One region of the Streptococcus sp. ELY_90 genome, then DNA from elsewhere that is predicted to be linked to it. Evidence: riboswitches for the same ligand, from Rfam matches in the RefSeq annotation. Region 1 holds a riboswitch; the other holds the start of a gene.

Evidence for each region. A riboswitch is a leader RNA that binds a small molecule or an ion and turns the genes downstream of it on or off. The one in region 1 is predicted to bind FMN.
Region 2: another riboswitch for FMN. It lies ahead of AC4HAF_RS06800 (ECF transporter S component); the one in region 1 lies ahead of ribD (bifunctional diaminohydroxyphosphoribosylaminopyrimidine deaminase/5-amino-6-(5-phosphoribosylamino)uracil reductase RibD).

The regions. Positions count from the first base shown of each region.
Region 1 covers NZ_JBZFUJ010000003.1:11,278-14,683, forward strand. Annotated here, with positions in the region: gene AC4HAF_RS02675 (acetylornithine transaminase) at 57-1,187, shown strand; FMN riboswitch at 1,248-1,379, shown strand; gene ribD (bifunctional diaminohydroxyphosphoribosylaminopyrimidine deaminase/5-amino-6-(5-phosphoribosylamino)uracil reductase RibD) at 1,684-2,757, shown strand; gene AC4HAF_RS02685 (riboflavin synthase) at 2,742-3,350, shown strand; gene ribA (GTP cyclohydrolase II) at 3,343-3,406, shown strand, end outside.
Region 2 covers NZ_JBZFUJ010000009.1:53,802-57,207, forward strand. Annotated here, with positions in the region: gene AC4HAF_RS06790 (cation diffusion facilitator family transporter) at 1-232, opposite strand, end outside; gene AC4HAF_RS06795 (phosphatase PAP2 family protein) at 589-1,245, opposite strand; gene AC4HAF_RS06800 (ECF transporter S component) at 1,235-1,807, opposite strand; FMN riboswitch at 1,877-2,084, opposite strand; gene AC4HAF_RS06805 (tRNA (cytidine(34)-2'-O)-methyltransferase) at 2,311-2,859, opposite strand; gene trkA (Trk system potassium transporter TrkA) at 3,200-3,406, shown strand, end outside.

The DNA.
Region 1 (3,406 bases):
CCGGTAAAAAGGACAGGAAGGCAGCAGAGCTTCCGACAGTAACAGGAGAGGCAAGAATGAGTAAATTATTTCAAAATTATAAAAGAGCAGCTATTGAATTTGTCAAAGCAGAAGGAAATTATTTGTTTGATGCAGACGGCAAAAAATACCTTGATTTTTCATCAGGTATCGGTGTGACAAATTTGGGGTTTCACCCGCAGGTCAAAAAGGCGTTGGAAGAACAGGCCGAGCGCATCTGGCATACCCCAAATCTCTACCAGAATTCTCTGCAGGAAGAAGTAGCAGAAAAACTGATCGGCGACCGAGATTATTTGGCTTTCTTTTGTAACAGCGGAGCCGAAGCCAATGAGGCTGCTATCAAGCTTGCCCGCAAGGCGACCGGCAAGCAGGAAATCATCACGTTTAAAGATTCCTTTCACGGCCGGACTTTCGGCTCGATGTCTGCAACCGGTCAGGACAAGATAAAAGAGGGGTTTGGTGACGGGGTTCCCCATTTTCTTTATGCAGATTATAATGATCTGGCCAGCGTCAAAAGTTTGGCTTCTGAACGCACTGCTGCGGTGATGCTGGAATTAGTTCAGGGAGAATCCGGTATTCACCCGGCTGAGCCAGATTTTGTCAGAGATTTGGCTGCTTTTTGCAAGGATAAAAATATTTTACTGGTTGTTGATGAGGTTCAGACAGGCATGGGCCGGACGGGCAAGCTGTATTCTTTTGAGCATTACGGCATTGAGCCGGACATTTTCACATTGGCTAAAGGCTTAGCAAACGGTGTTCCTGTCGGAGCCATGCTGGGGAAAACTAAGCTGTCGGCAGCTTTTGGTTACGGCAGTCACGGATCGACCTTTGGCGGCAATAAATTAGCCATGGCAGCAGCCAGTGCCGGCTTAACAGTCTTAAAAGAAGAGGGATTTTTAGAAACTGCACTGGCTAAGGGAGAGTACTTGCAAGACCAGCTGAAGAGTATGCTGGCTGATAATCCCAAGGTCACTCAGATTCGCGGACTGGGCTGTATGATTGGGATTGAAACAAGCGCAGATTTGAGTCTGCTGCTTGCCTCAGCGCATGCCAAGGGATTGATTGTGCTTACTGCAGGCAGCAATGTCATCAGGCTGTTGCCGCCTTTGACCCTAACCAAAGATGAGCTGGACCAGGGATTGGCTATTCTAAAAGAAGTTTTTGCCTGAGCATAGGTAAGTGTTGACAAATTGCTGTCAGCGTGTTATGCTTTAGGCAATTGAATAGATTTATTTCTTCGGGGCAGGGTGAAATTCCCGACCGACGGTGACAAGCTGAGCTTGAAGTCCGTGAACTGCGAGAGCGGTTGATCCGGTGAAAATCCGGAACCGACAGTATAGTCTGGATGGGAGAAGAAAATAAAAGAAGAGACTAGGCTTCCCCAAAGGGGTGTTGCCAGTCTGTCAAGTGATACCTTGGCTGTTAAAGAGTCAAGTGTTCTTGCATACAGGAAGTTTTTCAGCTATGCAGGTGTTGTAGTTCTAGATATCTGTTTTAAAAAGCTGCTGTTAGCCTTGCTGAAAACAGCATAGTTCCAGGCTTCTTGTCAAAGACAGGATATGTTCAGATTAAGAGTGAATATTCTTCTGTCGGTCTTTTATGATGGTAAACCTTATCTGCCCCGTAATATTTTTACGGGGTTTTTTGTGTTGGAAAGGAGGCAGTATGGAGGAAAAATTTATGGCCTTAGCTATTGCTAAAGCCAAAGAGGGAAGACGCCAGACTTATACCAACCCTTTGGTTGGAGCCGTTATCGTTAAAGATAATCAAGTCATTGCCGAGGGCGCTCACTTAAAATACGGCGGTTATCACGCAGAACGGCAGGCGATAATGGCCTGTCAAAACGCCGAAGAATTGAAAGGGGCAACGCTTTATGTAACGCTTGAGCCCTGCCATCATCAGGGTAAGCAGCCTCCCTGCACTGAAAGTATTGTTCAGGCAGGCATCACACGGGTGGTTATTGCCCAGCTGGATCCCAATCCTTTAGTCGCAGGCAGGGGCCGGCAGTTTTTAGAAAGTCAGGGACTGACGGTTGATGTTGGTCTGCTGGAAAAAGAAGCAGAAGCGCTCAATCCCCACTATAATTATTTTTACCGGCATGGGCGGCCCTATATTGTTTTAAAAAGCGCCATGAGTTTAGATGGCAAGATTGCTCTTAAAGGCAAACGGACAGCTTTGACTGGAAAGAAAGCCAAAGAGCTGGTTCATCAGGAGCGCAGTGATTATCAGGCTATTTTAATCGGCAGCGAAACAGCTCTGCTGGATGACCCCGGCCTTCTGGCAGCAAAGAGCAATCTTTTCCCACCGGTTCGTGTTGTTTTAGATCGGCGAGGTCGGCTGTTCAGCCACAGGCAGCTTCAGCTTTTTACTAACAGCGAAGCCCCGGTCTATCTTTTCAGCCAAAGACCTGTGGAAGATCTGCCTGCTCATGTCAGCGTTTTTTGTGACCCTGACTGGACGGTTGATAAAGTGGTTAAACAGCTGGCTAAAGAGGGTATTCAGTCTCTCTATGTTGAAGGCGGCAGCCATATTCACGATGCCTTTTATGCAGCTGATCTTTGGGATGAATGGCTGCTTTACTTGGCCCCGATTCTTTTAGGAGGAGATGCCTTGGCCAGCATGAGCAGCACCAGAATAGCACAAACCCTGACTAATCTGCCTGATGTATCCTTAGAGCAGGTTGGTGAGGATTGGCGGATTTCTGCCAAAAGAAAGGAGGATCCATGTTTACAGGATTAATTAAGGAAAAAGGAAAAATAAGTCATTTCAGCAAGAACAGTCAAGGGGTTCGCCTGACCTGTCAGGTGTCTGCCCGTTTTCTTGACCAAATAGCTATTGGTGACAGTATCGCGGTTGACGGTGCCTGCTTGACCTGTGTTGCCAAAAGAGGCCGGGAATTTGTGGTTGATATTATGCCGGAGACTTTTAAGAGGACTAATCTACGCTATCAGCATATTGGAAATGCTGTTAATATTGAACCTGCCTTATCAGCTGCCGGGCGCTTTGAGGGACATTTTGTGACCGGACATATTGATGCTCAGAGCCAGCTGCTTGACAAGAAAAGTCTGGGAAATGCTGAAATTTTAACCTTTTCGTACCCTCAGGGGCATGCTGGGGAAATCATTGCGCAAGGATCAGTTGCTATTAACGGGGTCAGTCTGACAGTTGTGTCCTGCGATGAGGAGCGTTTTACAGTATCCTTGATTCCGCACAGCCGTGAAAAAACGAACTTGGGTCAGCTTAAAGCAGGCGACTGGGTTAATATTGAAACAGATATTTTGGGGAAATACATCAAAGCACAGGCAAGTGCTGAAAGGAGACGCCATGTTTGAAAAAATTGAAGCAGCCATACAAAGGCTCAAAGACGGAGAACTGATTATTCTGACAG
Region 2 (3,406 bases), on a different contig from region 1:
CACTCCTGCGCTTGGATAAACGCTCAAAATAATAAGACAGACCAATAGCCAAGGCATCGCCAAAATCGTGAACAGAATCTGCCAAAATAGCGCTGGAATTAAAAATACCGCCGAAAATCATCTCAATAATGGCAAAAACAAAATTGGACATAAAAGCGATAAAAATGCGAGTGCTTGACTGATTGGATAAGTGGTGATGATGCTCATGGTGGGAGTGCTTATGCACGTTCATAATAGCTCCTTTCAATTTGTTAGCAGCTTTGCGGCTAAAGCCGCTAAAGCTGCTGCGCAAAGTCCCAGGGGACTTTTGCTTAACAACTTACTGGTGCTCCTTACGAAACAGGATCGATTTCTAGCGGCGCACGGCGCAACTTTTTTATGCTGGCTTTGCGGCTAAAGCCGCTAAGGCTGCTGCGCAAAGTCCTAGGGGACTTTTAAATTTATTTTTTTAATACTGTTTTGCTATATTGACCTTATTATAACACGAAGTATTGTGATTGCCTGATTTTTTTAGCAAAAAGAGCTGTTTCACAGATAGCTTTACCGCATCATGAACAGCTCTTCTAGATTATTAAGACTAATTTTCTGCTACTTCTGCCGGCCTTGAAAGCGCCATTCAAAGCGTTTTTGATCGTAAAAAGGATAGACAAAGGCTGCAACAGCAGCGGCAAGCAGCCAGCCTCCCACTATGTCAGAAGGGTAATGCACTCCCAAATAAATCCGTGACAGAGCTGTTAAGACCGCCAAAAGAATCAGTATTGCCTGTGCAATCCGTTTAAACTCTCCTTTTGTTATCCGCTGCTGAACAATAAAGGCCAAGCTCAAGGCAACAATCATGGTCGATGCTGCATGCCAGCTCGGAAAGGACGGTCCCATCGGTTTTTCAACGAGGTAGTAAAGGTCGGGTCTTGCACGATGATATAAATATTTAAAAGCTGTTGACAAAATGCCCATTAAAACAAGATTGCCAGCTAAAAAGTAAGCTTCTGCCTTCCATTTTTTCCAAAAATAAAAGATCAAGGCGATGAAAAAGACATAGGCAAAAACATAAGCTTCATGTCCCAGCTGAGTTACCGCTTTAAAAAACATCGTTGCGCTTTTAGGCAAATCTCCGCGTATTGCCTCCTGCACACTGCTGTCAAAAACCTTTAAAGCATCAGGATAAAATTTAACCGCATAGCCCAGCAGCAAAAAGAGTAAGGCAGCAAAAGAGGCTCCCAAAAGATAAAATTGTTTATTTTTCATGAATTCTATAAGTTTTTAAAATCGGCTTGGCCGCTGCATAAATAACAGCAAAGCTGACTGCAAAAATAACTCCTTCAAGAAGATTAAAAGGAATAACCATATTGACTAAGTATTTCCCAACACCAATGAACTTGGCGATGTCAAATCCGGCAAACTTGGCATAAAGCGGAATGGCATAAACATAGTTCAAAACGACCATAACAGCAGCCATGGAAACTGTTCCGACAGCACTGGCAATGACAAATGCTTTTGTTTCTTCCTTATTTTTCCAAATAAGACCAAAAGCTAAAACAAAGACACCAAGCGCTGCTATATTCATCGGCAGACCAATGATACCGCCGGGTCCGCCATTATCCAGTAAAAGCTTGAGCAGACTTCTCACAAAGAGAATGGCAAAGGCACTCCGTAAATCAAACAGCACCAAGCCCAATAAAATCGGAATGATACTAAAATCAAGCTTCAAAAAATCAACACCCGGAATAATGGGAAAGTTGAAAATCATGAGCACAAAAGAAAGTGCCGATAAGATCGCAATAATAGCTAAGCTTTGTGTTTTTTTCATAAAAAAATTCCTCCAATTTTTACAAATCGAAAGAAGCTGCAAAGAGTATCAATGCCAAGCGCAAAAACCCTTTGTCTTCTCCCATCCAGACTTTACTGTCGGTTGTGGAGTTGCACCACATCAGCTTTGCGCTCGCGGACTTCTGATAATTAACATCTACTCTTACCCTGTCGCAATAGCACTGTTTTAAGTTAGCAGCTAAGCAAACAGAAAAAAATAAATCATTCAGCCATCAGTCACCGCCGGTCGGGAATTGCACCCTGCCCTGAAGACACTTCTAGCATATCAAAAAACAGCCCTAATAACAAGTACTCTTTCTTAATTCCGGAAAATTCTTTAAAGACCGCTTGTATTGCTCAGACAAAAAAACTAACACTGCTAAACGGATTCCTTGCTGACCACAGTTCATAATTGATATTTATTTTTATCCCAGCCTTATTTTTGCTTCAGACATTCCCAGACAAACTATCTGCCAGACTTAAAGAAACAAAAGACAGATGAGCCTACTTCAATTTGTCGGTAGCGTAAGTATGGCTGAGCTCCAAACCAGTGAACTGCTGCTGACGGAGAGCTTCATAGACTATCATGCAGACCGTATTTGACAGATTGAGGCTTCGGACATGCTGATCGTTCATCGGAATACGCAGGGCTTTTTCAGCGTGCTCACGCATAAACGTTTCCGGCAGCCCCTTGTCCTCACGGCCAAACATAAAATAATGCGTCAGTCCATCATCATAATGCTCATCCGAATACGTTTTTTCAGCAAACTTGGTAATCAGATGCAGCTTGCCTAAGCAGCTATCCATAAACTCCTCAAGACTGTCATACAGATGCACGTCCAGTTTGTCCCAATAATCAAGACCGGCTCGCTTCATTTTCTTATCATCAATCGGAAAGCCCATAGGACGGATAATGTGAAGAGGACTGTTGGTAGCTGCACAGGTACGGGCAATATTGCCGGTATTGGCAGGAATCTGCGGTTCAAACAGGACAACGTGATTTTTCCCTGAAGCGTGAGCCTGATTTTCTTTTTCCAATGTTTCAATATTCATCTTATACTAACTTTCTGCTGGTCTATTTATTCCAAAAAAAGAACCACGAAACCCGGAGTCATGCTCAGCAGGTAACGTGGTATGTGGGGCCTCATTATCTTAAATCATAACAGGTTTGATTTAAAACAATGAGTAGCTTGGTATATAGTATAACACTTCTGTCAAAGATGTCAATAAAATGTTAGAAAAAATTTAAGATTTTTTTCAGAAAAAAACGAACTGCTTTTCAAATAGAACAGCAGCCCTCTTCCTTTCCGTTTTTCTTTTGAATTTCCATAGAAAACTAGTGCATTTTCTCCTGAAAAGAGGTATGATAGTTATTATAATTTGGAGGTAAATCATGAAAATTATTGTCGTTGGCGGCGGTAAGGTCGGAAAGGCTCTCTGTCGCTCACTTGTTGATGAAAAGCACGATGTTATTCTCATCGAAGAGAATGAAACTGTGCTTAATCATGTGACAAAACGCCTTGATATTATGGGAATCGTTGGCAATGGCGCTAATTTCAGAATTTTGGAGCAGGCTGACGTTCGAAACTGTGATATTTTC